DNA from 3 places in the Pseudomonas sp. GCEP-101 genome. Region 2 is predicted to be linked to each of the others. Evidence: predicted binding sites of a transcription regulator. Region 2 holds the regulator's gene; each other region holds the start of a gene.

Region 1 (6,463 bases), 1.5 Mb from region 2:
TCCTGGTGGTGCGATGGGCGCTCCGACCAGGTGGAAGAAAAGAACCGCTATGACCTCGCCAAGGAAATCGCCCGTCGCGCGCTGAACCAACAGCTGACCGACCGCACCCGCGGCGCCATGTACTTCCACGACCGCCACGCCTCGCCCGGTTGGGCGAAGACCTATATCCGCACGGCCGAGACCGACGAGTTCGTCTTCTACAAGCCGCGCGGCGGCGATGCGCGCTAGCTGGCGGAGCCGTCGCGCTGGGAGTCCATCCAGCGCACCAGGGCTTCGCCGAATTCCGGCGGCGCCTTGCGCCCGACGCGGCGCGCCAGGTCGAGCACGGTGTGTTGCGCCAGCGCCTCTTCCATGCGCTTCTGCGCGGTCAGCATGACCGCGTGGACCGAGCAGGTGCCGCACGTCGCCCATTCCGGCGGCGAGCCTTCGAACACGGCGCAGCGGCCACGGATGTCGCGGCATTCGAAGATCAGCTTGTCGCCATCGATGGCCCTGACGATGTCCAGCACGCTGATCTCGTCCGCCGGCCGCGCCAGGCGGAAGCCGCCCCGCACGCCTTCGGTGGCCGCCACCAATCCGGCCTTCGCCAGCTTGGTGAACACCTTCGCCAGCAGCTCCTGCGGCACGCCCTGCAACTCGGCCAGCGCACGCACGCTGGAGTCGCGGCTGTCGCCTTTCTCGTCCGTCAGGAAGAGCAGGCAGTGAATCCCATACTCCACGCCCGCACTGTATAAAGCCATCAAAAACTCCGACTAGATAAGTCGCACTATTATCGCGCCACGGCGGGCGTCCGATAAGCACTAAAGCATGCCGTCAGACGGGCTGTCACCCGCCAACCGTGAAGCTCAGGGCATCTGCGCGTTTTCCAAATCGATAGGCGTCAGGGACCTTTGCTCAGGCGACGGCGACGAGCAGTCGGAGTTTGCGAGAAAAATCGGTTGCGCCACATAACTACGACTAATATAGTCGTAGTTACTCGAGACGAGCCGGGAAGCGAACCGCTCCGATGTCAGGCACTCGGGAACCCCACCCTGGATTCACACTTTTCGTCGGAGACCACCATGAAACAACGCATCCTGATCGTCGGCAGCGGCTTCGCGGGCATGTGGAGCGCCCTGAGCGCGGCGCGCCTGCTCGACCTGCACCAGCGTGACGACATCGAGGTCGCGGTGCTCGCGCCCCAGGCCGAGCTGCGCATCCGCCCGCGCTTCTACGAACCCGACGTGCACCGGATGGCCGCACCGCTGGGCGAGCTGTTCGGCGCCGTGGGCGTGACCTTCATCCAGGGCAGCGCCGAGCAGATCGACGTCGATGGCCGCCAGCTGGATTACCGCAACGCCCGCGGCGAGACCGCCACCCTGGGCTTCGATCGCCTGATCCTGGCCAGCGGCAGCAAGGTCGCCCGCCCCGCCCTGCCGGGCATCGAACACGCCTTCGACGTGGACGACATCGACCAGGCCGTACGCCTGGAAACCCATCTGCGTTCGCTGCAACAGATGCCGGAATCGGCCGCGCGCAACACCGTGATCGTCGCCGGCGGCGGCTTCACCGGCATCGAGACGGCCACCGAGATGCCGGCCCGCCTGCGCGACGTGCTGGGCGCGCAGGCCGAGGTGCGGGTGATCGTGGTCGATCGCGGCGCCGAGATCGGCAGCGCGCTGGGCGCCACCTCGCAGTCCGTGGTCGAAGAAGCCTCGGCCGAAGTGGGCGTGGAATGGCGCCTGAAGGCCTCGGTGGAAGCCATCGATGAAAACGGCGTGACCCTTTCCAGCGGCGAGCGCATCGAGGCGAAAACGGTGATCTGGACCGCCGGCGTGCGCGCCAGCGCGCTGACCGAACAGGTGGCCGGCGAGCGCGACCGCCAGGGCCGCCTGCACGTGGACCGCAACCTCCAGGTGATCGGCCAGGACGCGGTGTACGCCACCGGTGACGTCGCCTATGCCGCCGTGGACGAGGCCGGCAACCACGCGCTGATGACCTGCCAGCACGCCATCTCCCTGGGCCGCTCGGCCGGCAACAACGCCGCCGCCGACCTGCTCGGCGTGGCGCCGATCCCCTACAGCCAGCCCAAGTACGTGACCTGCCTGGACCTGGGCGCCTGGGGCGCGCTGTACACCGAAGGCTGGGATCGCCAGGTGCGCTTCCTGCGGGAGGAAGGCAAGAAGATCAAGACGGAGATCAACACCGTGTGGATCTACCCACCGGCGGCCGACCGCGCCACCGCGCTGGCGGCGGCTGACCCGATGATTCCAGTCGTGGCGTGATACATCGAGCCATGCCCGGCGTCGCACGCGATGGCGGGTGTGGCTGATATTTTCACGGGCTCCCCGAGCTGGGCGGATTCGCGAGCAAGCTCGCTCCTACAACAGGCATGTAGGAGCGGGCCACGCCCGCGCCAGCCATGTCGGCGTATTCCGATCCCACCCGGAAATACCGAGCTCCCCGCCACATTGTAGGAGCGAGCTTGCTCGCGAACCTGCCCGAAACGCCGCCCTCGCCGGCGGTTCGCGGGCATGGCCCGCTCCTACAGTGAGCCGTCAACTCGGCCTTGGCTTTGAGTTTGGCTCCTGAATACGTCCAGAGAAACCGCCGCGCACACCGAGGGTCCCGTGCGGATATTTCTCTGGAAATCCCAAGGACAAGAGCAACGATCAAGAACGAGAGCATGGCGGTTGCTCCCGTAGGAGAGACGGGAGCGCCTGGCCCTTGTCCGCGGCATCCATCGCGGCGTATTCCGATCCCACCTGGAAATACCGAGCCCACGCCACATTGTAGGAGCGAGCTTGCTCGCGAACCTGCCCGATACGCCGCCCTCGCCGGCGTTCGCGGGCATGGCCCGCTCCGACAGTGAGCCCGACGGTCGTCAGACCAAGCGCCATTGACGGCTCCACGCCACCGGATAAACTGTATATCCATACAGTTATTTCGAGCAATCCCATGTCCCGCCATCCCATCTCCCTTCCCCGGCCCTCGCGCCGGGTGCATGACCGTCGCCGCGCGGCGGGCGGGAGGTCGTGATGGGCAGCGTGGTCGCGCTCGACACCCTGTTCCACCAGCGCCAGGTCTGGAAGGGCCAGCCGCAAGGCCTGCCGCCGAGCCAGCAGCCCACCGGCCATGCCACGCTGGACGCCGCCCTTCCGACCGGCGGCTGGCCGGAAGCCGCGCTGAGCGAAATCCTCCTGGCCGCCGAAGGCACCGGCGAACTGCAACTGGTCTGGCCGACGCTCGCGCGGCTCAGCGCGGCGGGCGAGCGCATCGTGCTGGTCGCACCGCCGCACATTCCCTACCCGGCCGCCTGGCAGGCCGCTGGCGTTGCGCTGGAGCAGCTCGCCATCGTGCGAGCCCAGGGGGGCGATGCGCTCTGGGCCGCCGAGCAGTGCCTGCGCTCGGGTAGCTGCGGCGCCGTGCTGTGCTGGCCGCAGCAGGCCGACGACCGCTCCCTGCGCCGCCTGCAGGTGGCCGCCGAAACCGGGCAGACGCTGGCCATCGCCTACCGCTCGCAGCGTGAAGCGCTCAACCCGTCACCCGCCGCGCTGCGCCTGGCGCTGGACGCCAACCCGGCGCAGCTGCGCGTGCTCAAGTGCCGCGGCGGCCTGGCGCCGGCGCGGCCCATCCCACTGCCCTGGCACTGAGGTCGGCATGCTCTGGGCCTGCATTCTCCTGCCACAGCTGGCGATGGACGGCGTGCTGCGCGGCCGCGCCGATCCGGACGCCGCCCTGGCGCTGCTCGCCGGGCCGACCCAGCGCCGCGTGCTGCAAGCGGTGAACCCGGCCGCGCGGGCGCTGGGGCTCAAGCCTGGCCAGTCGCTCACCGCCGCCCAGGCCTTGAGCCGCGACTTCGCCACCGCCGAGTACGACCTGCGCGAGGTGCAGCGCTGGCAGAACCTGCTGGCCGCCTGGGCCTATGGCTTCAGCTCGCAGGTCAGCCAGCACTACCCGCGTGCGCTGCTGCTGGAGGTGCAGTCCAGCCTGCAACTGTTCGGTCCCTGGCCGCGTTTCGAGGCGCGCCTGCGTGAGGAGTTGAACGGGCTGGGCTTCCGCCACCGCATCACCGCCGCGCCCAACCCGGCCGCCGCGCGCATTCTCGCCAACGGCCACGATGGCCTGGCGATCCATGACCATGAGCAACTGCGCCAGTACCTGGGCAGGATGCCGCTGGAGCGCCTGGGCCTGGAGCGCGACGCGGCCACCTCGCTGGGCCGCATGGGCCTGCGCAGCCTGCAGCAATTGCTCGCTCTGCCCCGCGAGAGCCTGGCCCGGCGCTTCCCGGCGCAGGTATTGCGGCAGGTCGATACCCTGCTCGGGCAGCGCCCGCTGGCCCTGGAGTTCTACCGGCCGCCGGATACCTTCGAGTCGCGCATCGAGCTGAATTTCGACGTAGAATCCACCCAGGCGCTGCTGTTCCCCCTGCGCCGCCTGACCGCCGACCTCGCCGCCTTTCTCGCCGGGCGCGACAGCGGCGTGCAGCGGTTCGTCCTCTATCTGGAACACCACGAAGGCAGCGACACGCCGATGCCGGTCGGCCTGCTCAGCGCCGAGCGCGAGGCGGCGATGCTCTTCGAGCTGACCCGTGGCCGCCTGGAGCAACTGCAACTGCGCGCGCCGGTGCACAGCGTGCGGTTGCTGGCCGATGACCTGCCGCCCTTCGTGCCGCAGCACCGCGAGCTGTTCGACGACCGCCCGCAGCAGTCGCAGCCCTGGGAACAGCTGCGCGAACGCCTGCGCGCGCGGCTGGGCGACGACGCCGTGCACAACCTCGGTGGCCGCGCCGACCATCGCCCGGAGCGCGCCTGGCAAAGCACTTCCGCCCCGCTGCTGCCCGTCACCGAAGCCCCGCGCCCCGGCTGGCTGCTGGCCGAGCCCCAACCGCTGCGCGAATTCGCCCCGACCCTGCTGGCCGGCCCCGAGCGCATCGAGTCCGGCTGGTGGGACGGCGAGGACATCCGACGCGACTACTACCAGGTGCGCACCCGCAGCGGCCAGCGCGCCTGGGCGTTCCGCCCGGTGGGCGACGACGGCCCCCTGCTGCTGCACGGCTGGTTCGCATGAACGCGCCGGCCGAAGGCATCGGCTATGCCGAACTGCACTGCCTGTCCAACTTCAGCTTCCAGCGCGGCGCCTCCAGTGCCGCCGAGCTGTTCGAGCGGGCGAAAAAGCTCGGCTACTGGGCGCTGGCGATCACCGACGAATGCAGCCTGGCCGGCATCGTTCGCGCCTGGCAGGCCTCGAAGGAGACGGAAATCCCGCTGATCACCGGCAGCGAACTGAGCATCGAGCAAGGCCCGAAACTGGTGCTGCTGGCGGAAAACCTGGCCGGCTACGAGAACCTCTGCCGCCTGCTCACCCACGCCCGGCGCCGCGCCGAGAAAGGCAGCTACCGCCTGGTGCGCACGGACTTCGACGGCAACCTCGAGCACCTGCTGGCGATCTGGCTGCCACGGGGCAGCCAGGACGACGACGGCCTCTGGCTGCGCGGGCTGTTCCCCGAGCGCCTGTGGCTGGGCGTCGAACTGCACAAGGGCCCGGACGACGCCGGCAAGCTGCACCGCTTGCAGGAACAGGCCGCGCGTCTGGGTATCCCCGCGGTGGCCTGCGGCGACGTGCACATGCACAGCCGCGGCCGCCGCGCCCTGCAGGACTGCATGACCGCCATCCGCCAGCACCTGCCGGTGCACGAGGCCGGGCAGTACCTCTACCCCAATGGCGAGCGCCATCTGCGACCGTGGGAGGCGCTGGCGTCGATCTACCCCGCCGAGCTGCTGGCGGAAACGCTGAAGATCGCCGGGCGCTGTACCTTCGATCTGGGCGACCTCAAGTACCAGTACCCGCGCGAGCTGGTGCCCGAAGGGCATACGCCGACCACCTGGCTACGCGAGAAGACCGAGGAAGGTATTAAACGGCGCTGGCCAGATGGCGAGACCGAGAAAGCCCGCGCGCAGGTGGAATACGAACTGGCGCTGATCGCCGAGCTGAAGTACGACAGCTACTTCCTCACCGTCCACGACATCGTTGCCTTCGCCCGCAGCCGCAGCATCCTCTGCCAGGGGCGCGGCTCGGCGGCCAACTCGATCGTCTGCTTCGCCCTGGGCATCACCGAGCTGGATCCGTCCACGGCCAACCTGCTGTTCGAACGCTTCATCTCCCGCGAGCGCAACGAGCCGCCGGACATCGACGTCGACTTCGAGCACGACCGTCGTGAGGAGGTCATCCAGTACGTGTTCCGCCGTTATGGCCGCAGCCGCGCCGCGCTCACCGCCGTGGCCAGTACCTACCGCGGCGCCGGCGCGGTGCGCGACGTGGCCAAGGCGCTGGGCCTGCCGCCGGACCAGGTCGGCGCGCTGGCCGACTGCTGCGGCGCCTGGAGCCGCGAGGCGCCGCCGCCCGAGCGCCTGCTGGAGGCCGGTTTCGATCCGGAAAGCCCGATCCTGCGCCGCGTGCTGACCCTCACCGGGCAACTGGTCGG
Region 2 (6,463 bases):
CGGCCGAGGGGAACCGACATGCACTTGCAGCCCGGACTGTATCGACATTACAAGGGACAGCAGTACCGTGTGCTCGGCGTCGCCCGGCATTCGGAAACCGAGGAAGAGCTGGTGATCTACCAGGCGCTGTACGGCGAATTCGGTGTGTGGGTGCGCCCGCTGAGCATGTTCACCGAGGCAGTGGAAGTGAACGGCGAGAAGGTCCCGCGCTTCGCCCTGGTGAGCGTCGAAGAGGATCCGCTGGGGCTTCTGACTGGCCCGTCCGGCGAAACCCAAGCTTGACCTTGGCGCGACCGCCACTATATATAGCGGTGCCGCTCCTAGCTCCTCCCTCCTTATAAATTCATCTTTTCGACGCAGGAATCTTCCGATCCATGGGTAAATCGCTGGTCATCGTGGAATCACCGGCCAAGGCCAAGACCATCAACAAGTACCTGGGCAACCAGTACGTGGTGAAGTCGAGCATCGGCCACATCCGCGACCTGCCCACCAGCGGCTCTTCCGCTGCCAAGGAGCCTGCGGCCAAAGGACGCAAGGCTGCCGCCGAAGCGCCGGCCCTGTCGCCGAAGGAGAAGGCCAAGCGCCAGCTCTTCACCCGCATGGGCGTCGATCCGGAGCACGGCTGGAAGGCCAAGTACGAGATCCTGCCCGGCAAGGAAAAGGTGATCGAGGAGCTGCGCCGCCTGGCCAAGGATGCCGACACCATCTATCTCGCAACCGACTTGGACCGCGAAGGGGAGGCCATTGCCTGGCACCTACGCGAGGCCATCGGCGGCGACGACTCGCGCTACAAGCGCGTGGTCTTCAACGAAATCACCAAGAAGGCCATCCAGGAGGCCTTCTCCCAGCCTGGCGAGCTGGATATCAACCGCGTGAATGCCCAGCAGGCCCGCCGCTTCCTCGACCGCGTGGTGGGCTACATGGTCTCGCCGCTGCTGTGGGCGAAGATCGCCCGCGGCCTGTCTGCCGGCCGCGTGCAGTCGGTAGCGGTGAAGCTGGTGGTCGAGCGTGAGCGCGAAATCCGCGCCTTCGTCCCGGAAGAGTACTGGGAAGTCCACGCCGACCTCGCCACCCCGAAGAGCGACAAGGTCCGCTTCGAAGTGGTGCGCGAGAAGGGCGAAGCCTTCAAACCGCTGAACGAAGCCCAGGCCAACGCCGCGCTGGAGAAACTCAAGGCGTCCAGCTACAGCATCGCCAAGCGCGAGGACAAGCCGACTTCCAGCAAGCCCTCGGCGCCCTTCATCACCTCCACCCTGCAGCAGGCCGCGAGCAACCGCCTGGGCTTTGGCGTGAAGAAGACCATGATGATGGCCCAGCGTCTCTACGAAGCCGGCTACATCACCTACATGCGTACCGACTCGACCAACCTGTCGGCCGACGCCATCGACATGGTGCGCGGCTTCATCGACAGCGAGTTCGGCAAGAAGTACCTGCCGGCCAAGCCGAATTTCTACTCCAGCAAGGAAGGCGCCCAGGAAGCGCACGAAGCGATTCGTCCTTCCGACGTCAACCTGCGTCCGACCCAGCTGTCGGGCATGGAGCGCGACGCCGAGCGCCTGTACGACCTCATCTGGCGCCAGTTCGTGGCCTGCCAGATGCCGCCGGCCGAGTACCTGTCCACCACCGTCAGCGCCGCTGCCGGTGACTTCGAGCTGCGCGCCAAGGGCCGCATCCTCAAGTTCGACGGCTACACCAAGGTGCTGCCGCAGCAGAGCAAGCCGGGCGAGGACGACGTCCTGCCGGAAATGAACCAGGGCGACGCCATGAAGCTGCTCAAGCTCGACCCGAGCCAGCACTTCACCAAGCCGCCGGCGCGCTTCTCCGAAGCCAGCCTGGTCAAGGAGTTGGAAAAGCGCGGCATCGGCCGTCCGTCCACCTACGCGGCGATCATCTCTACCATCCAGGAGCGTGGCTACGTCACCACCCATAACCGCCGTTTCTACGCGGAAAAAATGGGCGACATCGTCACCGACCGCCTCAACGAGAGCTTCTCCAACCTCATGGACTACGGCTTCACCGCCGGCATGGAAGAGAACCTCGATGACGTGGCCCAGGGCGAGCGCGACTGGAAAAACGTGCTGGACGAGTTCTATGGCGACTTCCGCAAGAAACTCGACCTGGCCGAGGCTGCCAACGACGGCATGCGCGCCAACCAGCCGACCCTGACCGACATCCCCTGCCGCGAGTGCGGCCGGCCGATGATGATCCGTACCGCTTCCACTGGCGTGTTCCTCGGCTGCTCGGGCTACAGCCTGCCGCCCAAGGAGCGCTGCAAGGCCACCGTCAACCTGATTCCGGGCGACGAGATCGCCGCGGATGACGAAGGCGAATCCGAATCCCGCGTACTGCGTGGCAAGCACCGCTGTCCGATCTGCAGCACCGCCATGGACGCCTACCTGGTCGACGAGAAGCGCAAGCTGCACATCTGTGGCAACAACCCGGATTGCGCCGGCTACGAGATCGAAGAAGGCCAGTACCGCATCAAGGGCTACGAAGGCCCGAGCCTGGAATGCGACAAGTGTGGCAGCGAGATGCAGCTCAAGACCGGCCGCTTCGGCAAGTTCTTCGGCTGCACCAACCCGACCTGCAAGAACACCCGCAAGCTGCTGAAGAACGGCGAGCCTGCGCCGCCGAAGATGGACGCCATCCGCATGCCGGAACTCAAGTGCGAGAAGGTGGACGACATCTACGTACTGCGTGACGGCGCTTCCGGCCTGTTCCTGGCCGCCAGCCAGTTCCCGAAGAACCGCGAGACCCGTGCTCCGCTGGTGGCCGAACTGCTGCCGCACAAGGATGAGCTGGATCCGAAGTACCACTTCCTGCTCGCCGCTCCGGCGAAAGACCCGGATGGCCGCCCGGCGGTGATCCGCTTCAGCCGCAAGACCAAGGAGCAGTACGTGCAGTCCGAAGTCGATGGCAAGCCCACCGGCTGGCGTGCGTTCTTCGACGGCGGCAAGTGGAAGGTCGAAGACAAGCGCTGATGGAAGGCGCGCCCAGCCCAGGCGGGGCGCGCTTATACTGCCGACGTCGACTGCAGAGGGCTCAGGTCATGGCGAACGAACTCTATACCCGCACCAATCAGAAGCTGTTCTTCGCCGGCCTTGCCCTGGAAGCCTGGCGCAACGCCGAAACGGCGCGCGCGATGAATGCCCAGGCGCGCATCCAGGCCGAGCGCGAAGCGGCGCTGTTCCATCTCTACGGAGCGGTGCTGGGCGTGGCCCATGAAATTGCCGGTTATTACCGCCTGCCCCAGGCGGGTGCGCCGCGCGTCGACCAGTTGCTCAATGCCGAGGTGCTGGCCGCCGCGCCCAGCCCGGAGCTGGCGGAAATGGTCGAGCTGGCGCAATCGCCGGAAGCCTGGCTGGGGCGCCTGCTGGCTGCCTATGCCGCGCTGTTCCAGCCGCCGAGCGAGCCGAAGAAAGCCAAGGTCGATCCGACCCAGCCGCTGATTCAAGCGGTGAATGTCGACGACGAGGCGCCGGCCGAGCTGGGTAACGATGAGCTGGAAAGCTGGCGCAAGTCCCTCAAGGAACTGGTGCTGCGCTTCCGCGCGTCGCTCACCGAGCTCTGATTCCCATTTCACACTGCGCCGGCCTTCCGGTCGGTCCGTGCAAGCTTTGGCTAGGGTGTAGCGGATGTGGCTGTTACACTACGCGTTCTGCTGTGGAGAACGTCGCTATGCCAACCTCATTTCTGGAAATTGTCGAGCTGCCTGACGGGCGTATCGTGCTGCGTCGCGCGGACGAGGAGGAGGCACTGGTGACCCTGGAGTTCTCCGCCGATGCCAAAGGCTTCCTGCAGGGCCAGCACATCGAGATCGCCAAGGCGATGTTCAATGTCGGTGTGCAGATGGCCGGTCGTCTCGCCGAAGGCGGCGACATGAGCATGGACGACGAAGGCCCGCGCGTCCTGCATTGAGTTCCGCGCTTCGCCGTGTTCGCGGCGAAGCTTCCTCGATCGGATCAACCCAGACGAATATTCAGGCTCTGCGCCTGGCCGGCAACGGCGGCGCGGGACAGTTGCGTGCGCGCTTTTTCGTTGAGATTCAGCCAACTCACCACGGTATGGCTATTGCCCAGCCGCAACGCCTCGCATGCCAGGGCTTGCGCAGCGGCCTGATCGCGCGCCGGCAGCAGCAGGATGCGCTCGCGGTTGAGGCCGGCCTTGCGCAGCCAGTCCGGAGTCAGGCTGGCGGGCGGGGCGATCAGGGTGAGCCAGCGCGAGTCGCTCTCTTCGCTCAGCTCGCGGAGCATCGGCGCCAGCAGCATCAGGCATTGGCCGGGAAGGCCGCGCAGGGCGATTTCACTGAAGGCGCTTTCCTCGGCGGCGGGCTCATCGTCCATCAGCTCCGGAAGCAGGGGAGCAGTACCGCTCGCCCAGAGTGCTTCCTGGAACAGCGGGAGTTGCGGCAGGTTCTGCGGCTGCGGGTACTGCATGGATGTCTCCTGTTCAGCGACGGATCACGCCGACGCTCAAGCCTTCGATGACCAGTTCCTGTTCCTTGAGATCGACCTCGATGGGGGCGAACTCCGGGTTCTCGGCGAGCAGCCAGACTTTGCTGCCTTCGCGCTTGAAGCGCTTCACCGTTACCTCTTCACCCAGGCGGGCCACCACGATCTGGCCGTTGCGCGCCTCGCGGGTGACATGCACGGCCAGCAGGTCGCCGTCCATGATGCCGACGTCCTTCATGCTCTGGCCGCGCACACGCAGCAGGTAGTCGGCGGGAGGATTGAAGAAGGTCGGGTTGATCCGGCAGGTGTCGTCGACGTTCTGCTCGGCGAGGATCGGTGCGCCCGCGGCGACGCGGCCGATGATCGGCAATTCGTCTTCATTGGCGGCGGCCTTGGGCTCGAAGCCGGGGATGCGGATGCCGCGGGAAGCGCCCGGGGTCATCTCGATGGCGCCTTTGCGGGCCAGGGCCTTGAGGTGCTCCTCGGCGGCGTTGGGCGACTTGAAGCCGAGCTCCTGGGCGATTTCCGCGCGGGTGGGCGGGTAGCCGTTGGCTTCCAGGCAGCGTTTGATGAAGGCGAGGATCTCGGCTTGGCGCGGCGTGAGCTTCAGCATGTCCATACTCTGGCTTTTTATACAGTGCCTGGGATTATATACAGTGATGGCGGCCTGGCAATGCTTTTATTGGAGGGCGCTTAGGATGGAACTTTCGTGCATGTAACCTGGCGGCCTTGGCAAGCGTCTTGCTGTACATAAGGTGTCTCGTCGCATTGCCATGATATTGGTAACAATCCATCGCACTTTGCTTGACAATTGAAGACGCTGAAACGTATGTTTCAAACAAGTGTTTGTCAGGCGGAGTAGCCATGGCCCAGTCGGAAACCGTCGAACGCATCCTGGATGCAGCGGAACAGCTGTTCGCGGAGAAAGGCTTCGCCGAAACCTCCCTGCGTTTGATCACCAGCAAGGCGGGGGTGAACCTCGCGGCAGTGAACTATCACTTCGGCTCGAAGAAGGCGCTGATCCAGGCGGTCTTCTCGCGCTTCCTCGGCCCGTTCTGCGCCAGCCTGGAGAAGGAACTGGACCGCCGCCAGGCCAAGCCCGATGCGCCGCGCGCCACCCTGGAAGAGCTGCTGGAACTGCTCGTGATCCAGGCCATGGCGGTCAAGCCGCGTAGTGGCAACGACCTGTCCATCTTCATGCGGCTGCTGGGGCTGGCCTTCAGCCAGAGTCAGGGCCACCTGCGCAAATACCTCGAAGAGGTCTACGGCAAGGTATTCCGCCGCTACATGCTGCTGGTGCATGAATCCGCGCCGCGCCTGCCGCCGCTGGAGCTGTTCTGGCGCGTGCATTTCATGCTGGGTACCGCGGTGTTCAGCATGTCCGGCATCAAGGCGCTGCGTGCCATGGCCGAGAACGATTTCGGGGTGAACACCTCCATCGAGCAGGTGATGCGCCTGATGGTGCCGTTCCTGGCTGCCGGCATGCGTGCCGACAGCGGTGTCAGCGACCCGTCGCTGGCCGGTGCGCAACTCAAGCCGCGCACCAAGTCGAGCGCTTCTCAGGCTCCTGCCAAGGTCTGAGACAGCCCGGCGTCGCGCTGGGCTGCGTCGGCCTGATCGGCTACAGTAGCCGGCCATGGCTGATCTCGATCTTCTTCATATTTCCCTTGCTGACCAGATGCTCTACGGCTTCGCCGCAGGGTGCCTCGTCGTGCGCGTTCCGATATCCAGCGCCGCCAACGGCGCGGGGGAGCGCAACGGCTCAGGCTGCACGCCACGCGGACTGCACCAGGTTCGCGCGCGCATCGGCGAAAGGTTGCCCAAGGGGGCCGTGCTCAAGGGGCGGCGCTGGACCGGCGAAACCTGGACGGCCGCGCTGCATGAAGCGTTTCCCGGACGCGACTGGATCCTTTCGCGCATCCTCTGGCTCAGCGGCTGCGAGCCGGGGCGCAATCGGCTGGGCGAGGTCGATACCTTCCGCCGCTACATCTACCTGCACGGCACCCCGGACT
Region 3 (6,463 bases), 1.1 Mb from region 2:
CGCCCTGCCGCACAAGCAGGTCCTGCTGCGCCTCAGCGTTCCGCGCGGCACGCGGGTGCGCGAGGCGGTGCTGTTGTCCGGCATTGCCGGGCAGTTTCCCGATCTGGATGTGCAGGGCTGCCCGTTGGGCATCTTCGGCAAGGTGGTAGCCAGGCCCGAGGAGCGGGTGCTGGAAGCGGGCGAGCGGGTGGAAATCTACCGTCCGCTGGTCGCCGATCCCAAGGAAGTGCGCAAGCAGCGCGCGGCCCGAGCCAGAGCAGCGCGCGGCTAGTCCGCCTGCGCTGAAATCGCAGGCAACAAAAAGCCCGGCATTGGCCGGGCTTTTTCGTGGGCGTGAACCCGTTACTGCGGGTTCTTGTCCAGCGGTTCCGGAGTCGGGATCGGCACGGTTTCCACCTGGTCGACTTCCTTCTGGATCTGCTCTTCCACGGAGCCGGGCTTGGCCGGTTCTTCCTTGGGCTGTTCGGGCTGCTGCTGGGTCGGCTGCGCCGGCGTAGTGGTGGCGCCGCCTTCCTTGCCGAGGATCGACTCGTCGCGGCTGACGCCGGGCATGAAGTCGCCGTTGAGGCCGATCAGCTGGTCGTTTTCGCCGAAGTACAGGCTCATGCGCTCCTGCTGGCGCTGACCGCCACCGGGCTGGATGCTGTAGAGGTAGTCCCAGCGATTGGGGTGGAAGGTGTCCACCATCAGGGGGTTGCCCATGATAAACCGCACTTGGCGCCGGGTCATTCCGGGCTTCAACTGGTCTATCATGTCCTGCGTTACAACGTTGCCCTGCTGGATGTCGATCTTGTAGACCCCCGGGAACGAGCAACCGGCGAGTGCGGCGAGTCCCAGCCCGAAAGCGAGACTGGTCAGCATGAGCTTGGCGTTTTGCATCAAGGGGTGACTTCCACTATCTTGGCTGAGCGACGAAATCCCGATCATACCTGTATTGAGAGATGCTGCGAAGCATTCCGCGCCGAGAAAGCACACATGGTTGAAAATAGCGAACTGCGCAAAGCCGGACTCAAGGTCACGCTGCCGCGCGTCAAGATCCTCCAGATGCTCGATTCCGCCGAGCAGCGCCACATGAGCGCAGAGGATGTATATAAAGCGCTGATGGAGGCAGGTGAAGACGTCGGTCTGGCGACTGTCTACCGCGTCCTGACCCAGTTCGAAGCCGCCGGCCTGGTGGTGCGCCACAACTTCGATGGCGGTCATGCCGTCTTCGAGCTGGCCGACAGCGGTCACCATGACCACATGGTTTGCGTCGATACCGGCGAAGTCATCGAGTTCATGGACTCGGAAATCGAGAAACGCCAGAAGGAGATCGTCAAGGAGCGCGGCTTCGAGCTCGTCGATCACAACCTGGTGCTCTACGTGCGCAAGAAGAAGTAAGCGCACGCAGATGCAAAAACGGCGACCCTCGGGTCGCCGTTTTCGTTTGTGCGGCTTTTACGTAGGAGCGAGCTTGCTCGCGAACGGAGCTTTCCGGCAGAACCGGAGTTGCACGGTTCGCGAGCAAGCTCGCTCCTACAGGTTTATTTCTCAGCTCTGGACGGCCGAATCGACCATCTTGCGGGCGTGGGCCAGGGATTCCTTGGTCAGATCGACGCCGCCGAGCATGCGGGCAATTTCCTCGATGCGTTCGGCCTTTTTCAGATTGGCCACGGCGGTGCGGGTCTCGCTGGTGTCGCGGTCCTTGTGCACGAACAGGTGCTGGTGGCCCTGGGCCGCGACTTGCGGCAGGTGGGTGACGGTCAGCACCTGCCCGCGATCGCCGAGGCGGCGCAGCAACTGGCCGACCACTTCGGCGGTGGGGCCGCCGATGCCCACGTCCACTTCGTCGAAGACCAGTGTGGGGATGCGCGAGGTCTGCGCGGTGATTACCTGGATAGCCAGGCTGATACGCGACAGCTCACCACCCGAGGCAACCTTTGCCAGGCCCTTCAGCGGTTGGCCGGGGTTGGCGCTGACCAGGAATTCCAACTGCTCGAGGCCATTGACCTGCGGCTCGTCCGCCGTGGACTCGCGCAGCTCGATGGCGAAGCGTCCGCCCGGCATGCCCAGCCGCTGCATTTCCACTTCCACGGCCTTGGCCAGCTTCGGTGCGGCGTCCTGGCGGAGACGGCTGAGTTCCGCGGCCTTTTCCTGGTAGTGGCGGGCGTAGGCGGCCAATTCGTCGCCCAGGCGCTCCACGGCTTCGTCGTCGGCGTTCAGTGCCTCCAGTTCGTCCAGCAGGCGCTGTTGCAGGTCCTGCAGTTCATGGGGCTGCACCCGGTGCTTGCGCGCCAGGCTGTAGATGGCGTCCATGCGCTCTTCCAGCTGTTGCAGGCGCATCGGGTCGGCGTCGAAATGATCGACGAAGCGGTTCAGCTCGCCGATGGCCTCTTCGACCTGGATTTGTGCGCTGGACAACAGATTCACCGCTTCACCCAGTGCGGCCGGCTGGCTCTGAAAGGCGGTGAGGCGGTTGAGGCTGGATGTCAGCGCGGACAGCACGTTGCCGGCGTCGCTTTCGCTGCACAGCTCGACCACCTGGCGACAGGCGGCGATCAGGCTGCCGGCGTTGCTCTGGGTCTTGTGTTCGGCTTCCAGCGACTCCAGTTCGTTGTCACCCAGGCCGAGGTTTTCCAGCTCCTCCAGCTGATAGCTGAGCAGTTGGTGGCGGGCTCGCTGTTCTTCGCCGTTGCGCGACAGGCGGTCCAGCTCCTGGCGGGTCTGCTTCCAGCGCTGCGCGGCGAGGTGAACCTGGCGCGCCAGGTCCTGGCTGCCGGCGTATTCATCCAGCAGGCGGCGGTGGGTGTCGGCCTTGAGCAGCGACTGGTGCTCGTGCTGGCTGTGGATATCGATCAGCAGCTCGCCCAGGTGCTTGAGGTCGCCCAGCGGGCAGGGCGAGCCATTGATGTAGGCGCGCGAGCGGCCCTCGGCGGTGATCACCCGGCGCAGGATGCATGGGCCGTCATGCTCCAGGTCACGCTCGGCGAGCCAGTCGCGGGCCTCGGCAATCGCGCTGACATCGAAGCTGGCGAGAATGTCGGCCTTGTCGGCGCCGGGGCGCACCACGCCGCTGTCGGCGCGGTCGCCCAGGGCGAGCCCGAGGGCGTCGAGCATGATCGACTTGCCGGCGCCGGTTTCGCCGGTGATCACGGTCATGCCGGCGGCGAGCTCGAGATCGAGGTGCTCGACGATGGCGTAGTTGTGCACAGACAGGTGAACCAGCATGGGCGGCGGCTCCGTAGAAATGTCTGGTTATTTATACAGTATTTTTTGCGGCTGGCAATTCTCCCTCGTCGCCTGCCGGCCTGCCTTGAGGCGACAGCCCTTGAAGTGGCGCAAAGGCGCCCCATATACACGGCAGAGCCGCGGACCATTGGGTTCGCCTTGTTTTCAAAGGCTTATTTTCTTTTTAGGAGAGTGGCATGTCTGACGAACAACAGACTCAGGATTCCCAGTTCAACGAGCAGCCGGACACCGGCGCTACCGGGGACCTGAACGCCCGCGTGCTGGAACTGGAAGAACAGGTAGCCGCGGCGAAGGACCAGAGCCTGCGCGCCGTCGCCGAGCTGCAGAACGTCCGCCGCCGTGCCGAGCAGGACGTGGAAAAGGCACACAAGTTCGCCCTGGAGAAATTCGCCGGCGACCTGCTGCCGATCGTCGATACCCTCGAGCGCGCGCTGGAGATGTCGAACCCGGAAGACGAGGCGATCAAGCCGATGCGTGAAGGCATCGAACTGACGCTGAAGATGTTCCACGACACCCTCAAGCGCTACAGCCTCGAGCCGGTCGACCCGCACGGCGAGCCGTTCAATCCCGAACACCACCAGGCCATGGCCATGGAAGAGAGCGTGCGTCTCGAGCCGGGCAGCGTGGTCAAGGTGTTCCAGAAGGGCTACCTGCTCAACGGTCGTCTGCTGCGCCCGGCCATGGTCGTGGTCAGCAAGGCGCCGGAACAAACTCCGCCTTCGATCGACGAGAAGGCTTGAAATCCACCACCCGGTCCCCATCTGGGTAATCAACCGAGCCAAAGACCCGCAACAGGGTCAGCGCGGAATCTAATTTCTGGAGAGTGAAATATGGGCAAAATCATTGGTATCGACCTGGGGACCACCAACTCCTGTGTGTCCATCCTGGAGAACGGTAACGTCAAGGTCATCGAGAACGCCGAAGGCGCTCGTACCACCCCGTCGATCATCGGCTACGCCAACGACGGCGAAATCCTGGTTGGCCAGCCGGCGAAGCGCCAGGCCGTGACCAACCCGAAGAACACCCTGTACGCGGTGAAGCGCCTGATCGGTCGTCGCTTCGAAGAAGACGTCGTACAGAAAGACATCAAGATGGTGCCGTACAACATCGTCAAGGCTGACAACGGCGACGCGTGGGTCGAGGCCAAGGGCCAGAAGATGGCTCCGCCGCAGGTCTCCGCCGAAGTCCTGAAGAAGATGAAGAAGACCGCCGAGGACTACCTGGGCGAGCCGGTCACCGAAGCGGTCATCACCGTTCCGGCCTACTTCAACGACAGCCAGCGCCAGGCCACCAAGGACGCCGGCCGTATCGCCGGCCTGGACGTCAAGCGCATCATCAACGAGCCGACCGCGGCTGCGCTGGCCTACGGCCTGGACAAGGCCAAGGGCGACCACACCATCATCGTCTATGACCTGGGCGGCGGCACCTTCGACGTTTCCGTGATCGAGATCGCCGAAGTCGATGGCGAGCACCAGTTCGAGGTACTGGCCACCAACGGCGACACCTTCCTGGGTGGTGAAGACTTCGACCTGCGTCTGATCGACTACCTCGTCGAGGAATTCAAGAAAGAATCCGGCATGGATCTCAAGGGCGACCCGCTGGCCATGCAGCGCCTGAAGGAAGCTGCCGAGAAGGCCAAGATCGAGCTGTCCTCGACCCAGCAGACCGACGTCAACCTGCCGTACGTCACCGCTGACGCCAGCGGCCCGAAACACCTGAACGTCAAGGTTTCCCGCGCCAAGCTGGAATCCCTGGTGGAAGACCTGGTCAGCCGCACCATCGAGCCGTGCCGCGTTGCGCTGAAAGACGCAGGTCTGGACGTGTCGAAGATCGACGAAGTGATCCTGGTCGGCGGCCAGACCCGCATGCCGCTGGTGCAGAAGACCGTTGCCGAGTTCTTCGGCAAGGAAGCGCGCAAGGACGTCAACCCGGACGAAGCCGTCGCCATGGGTGCTGCCATCCAGGGCGCCGTGCTGGCCGGCGACGTGAAGGACGTGCTGCTGCTCGACGTCACCCCGCTGACCCTGGGTATCGAAACCCTCGGTGGCGTGATGACCGCGCTGATCGACAAGAACACCACCATCCCGACCAAGAAGTCCCAGGTGTTCTCCACCGCCGATGACAACCAGGGCGCCGTGACCATCCACGTGCTGCAGGGCGAGCGCAAGCAGGCCGCGCAGAACAAGTCGCTGGGCAAGTTCGACCTGGCCGACATCCCGCCGGCTCCGCGCGGCGTGCCGCAGATCGAAGTGACCTTCGACATCGACGCCAACGGCATCCTGCACGTGGGTGCGAAAGACAAGGCCACCGGCAAGCAGCAGTCCATCGTGATCAAGGCGTCCTCCGGCCTGTCCGAAGACGAGATCCAGCAGATGGTCCGCGACGCCGAGGCGAATGCCGAGGAAGACCGCAAGTTCGAGGAACTGGCCGCTGCCCGCAACCAGGGTGACGCGCTGGTCCACGCGACTCGCAAGATGGTTACCGAGGCGGGCGACAAGGCTACCGCCGAGGAGAAAGCCGCCATCGAGAAAGCGCTCGGCGAGCTGGAAGTTGCCGTGAAAGGCGACGACAAGGCCGAGATCGAGGCGAAGATGAACGCGCTGTCCCAGGCATCCACTCCGCTGGCGCAGAAGATGTACGCCGAACAGCCGCAGCCGGGCGCTGCCGCTCAGGGCGAGGCCGCTGACGACAAGGCGGGCGACGATGTCGTCGATGCCGAGTTCGAAGAGGTCAAGGAGAACAAGTAAGCCGCGTGCAAGCTTGCGCTCCAGCGCACCGATCAGCGGGTCGGTGCGCGTGAAACGTCACGCGGGGGCTTGCTCCCGCGTTGGCGTGTCTGGGGGAGAGGTTTTCAAGGTGCAAAGAATTTATGGCCAAACGTGATTTTTACGAGGTACTGGGTGTCGAGCGCGGCGCCAGCGAAGCGGACCTGAAGAAGGCCTATCGCCGGCTTGCCATGAAGTTCCACCCGGACCGCAACCCCGGCGACAAGGCCGCCGAGGACAAATTCAAGGAGGCCAACGAAGCGTACGAGGTCCTGTCCGACGCCAGTAAGCGCGCGGCCTACGACCAGTACGGCCATGCCGGCGTCGACCCTCAGATGGGTGGCGGCGGTGCGGGCTTCGGCGGCGCGAGCTTCTCGGACATCTTCGGCGATGTCTTCAGCGACTTCTTCGGTGGTGGCGGCGGCCGCGGCGGCTCCCGTGGCGGCCCGGCGCGCGGCGCCGACCTGCGC

The links. Region 2 encodes LexA, which represses DNA repair genes until DNA is damaged. Its sites were predicted from a motif close to CTGTNTNNNNANACAG; they were not measured.
Region 1: the regulator LexA is predicted to act here: its motif matches at 2,905-2,920, upstream of imuA (translesion DNA synthesis-associated protein ImuA).
Region 3: the regulator LexA is predicted to act here: its motif matches at 3,231-3,246, upstream of recN (DNA repair protein RecN).

What each region holds. Positions count from the first base shown of each region.
Region 1 is NZ_CP104011.1:4,465,405-4,471,867, reverse strand. It holds gene N0B71_RS20475 (cell wall hydrolase) at 1-228, shown strand, start outside; gene N0B71_RS20470 (RrF2 family transcriptional regulator) at 225-740, opposite strand; gene N0B71_RS20465 (NAD(P)/FAD-dependent oxidoreductase) at 1,062-2,264, shown strand; gene imuA (translesion DNA synthesis-associated protein ImuA) at 3,018-3,632, shown strand; gene N0B71_RS20455 (Y-family DNA polymerase) at 3,640-5,049, shown strand; gene N0B71_RS20450 (error-prone DNA polymerase) at 5,046-6,463, shown strand, end outside.
Region 2 is NZ_CP104011.1:6,010,002-6,016,464, reverse strand. It holds gene N0B71_RS27150 (DUF1653 domain-containing protein) at 19-282, shown strand; gene topA (type I DNA topoisomerase) at 375-2,981, shown strand; gene N0B71_RS27140 (DUF6586 family protein) at 3,050-3,571, shown strand; gene N0B71_RS27135 (hypothetical protein) at 3,679-3,918, shown strand; gene sulA (SOS-induced cell division inhibitor SulA) at 3,963-4,436, opposite strand; gene lexA (transcriptional repressor LexA) at 4,450-5,064, opposite strand; gene N0B71_RS27120 (TetR/AcrR family transcriptional regulator) at 5,316-6,032, shown strand; gene N0B71_RS27115 (L,D-transpeptidase) at 6,088-6,463, shown strand, end outside.
Region 3 is NZ_CP104011.1:882,680-889,142, reverse strand. It holds gene N0B71_RS04105 (RnfH family protein) at 1-271, shown strand, start outside; gene N0B71_RS04100 (outer membrane protein assembly factor BamE) at 343-879, opposite strand; gene fur (ferric iron uptake transcriptional regulator) at 976-1,380, shown strand; gene recN (DNA repair protein RecN) at 1,531-3,207, opposite strand; gene grpE (nucleotide exchange factor GrpE) at 3,405-3,968, shown strand; gene dnaK (molecular chaperone DnaK) at 4,059-5,975, shown strand; gene dnaJ (molecular chaperone DnaJ) at 6,098-6,463, shown strand, end outside.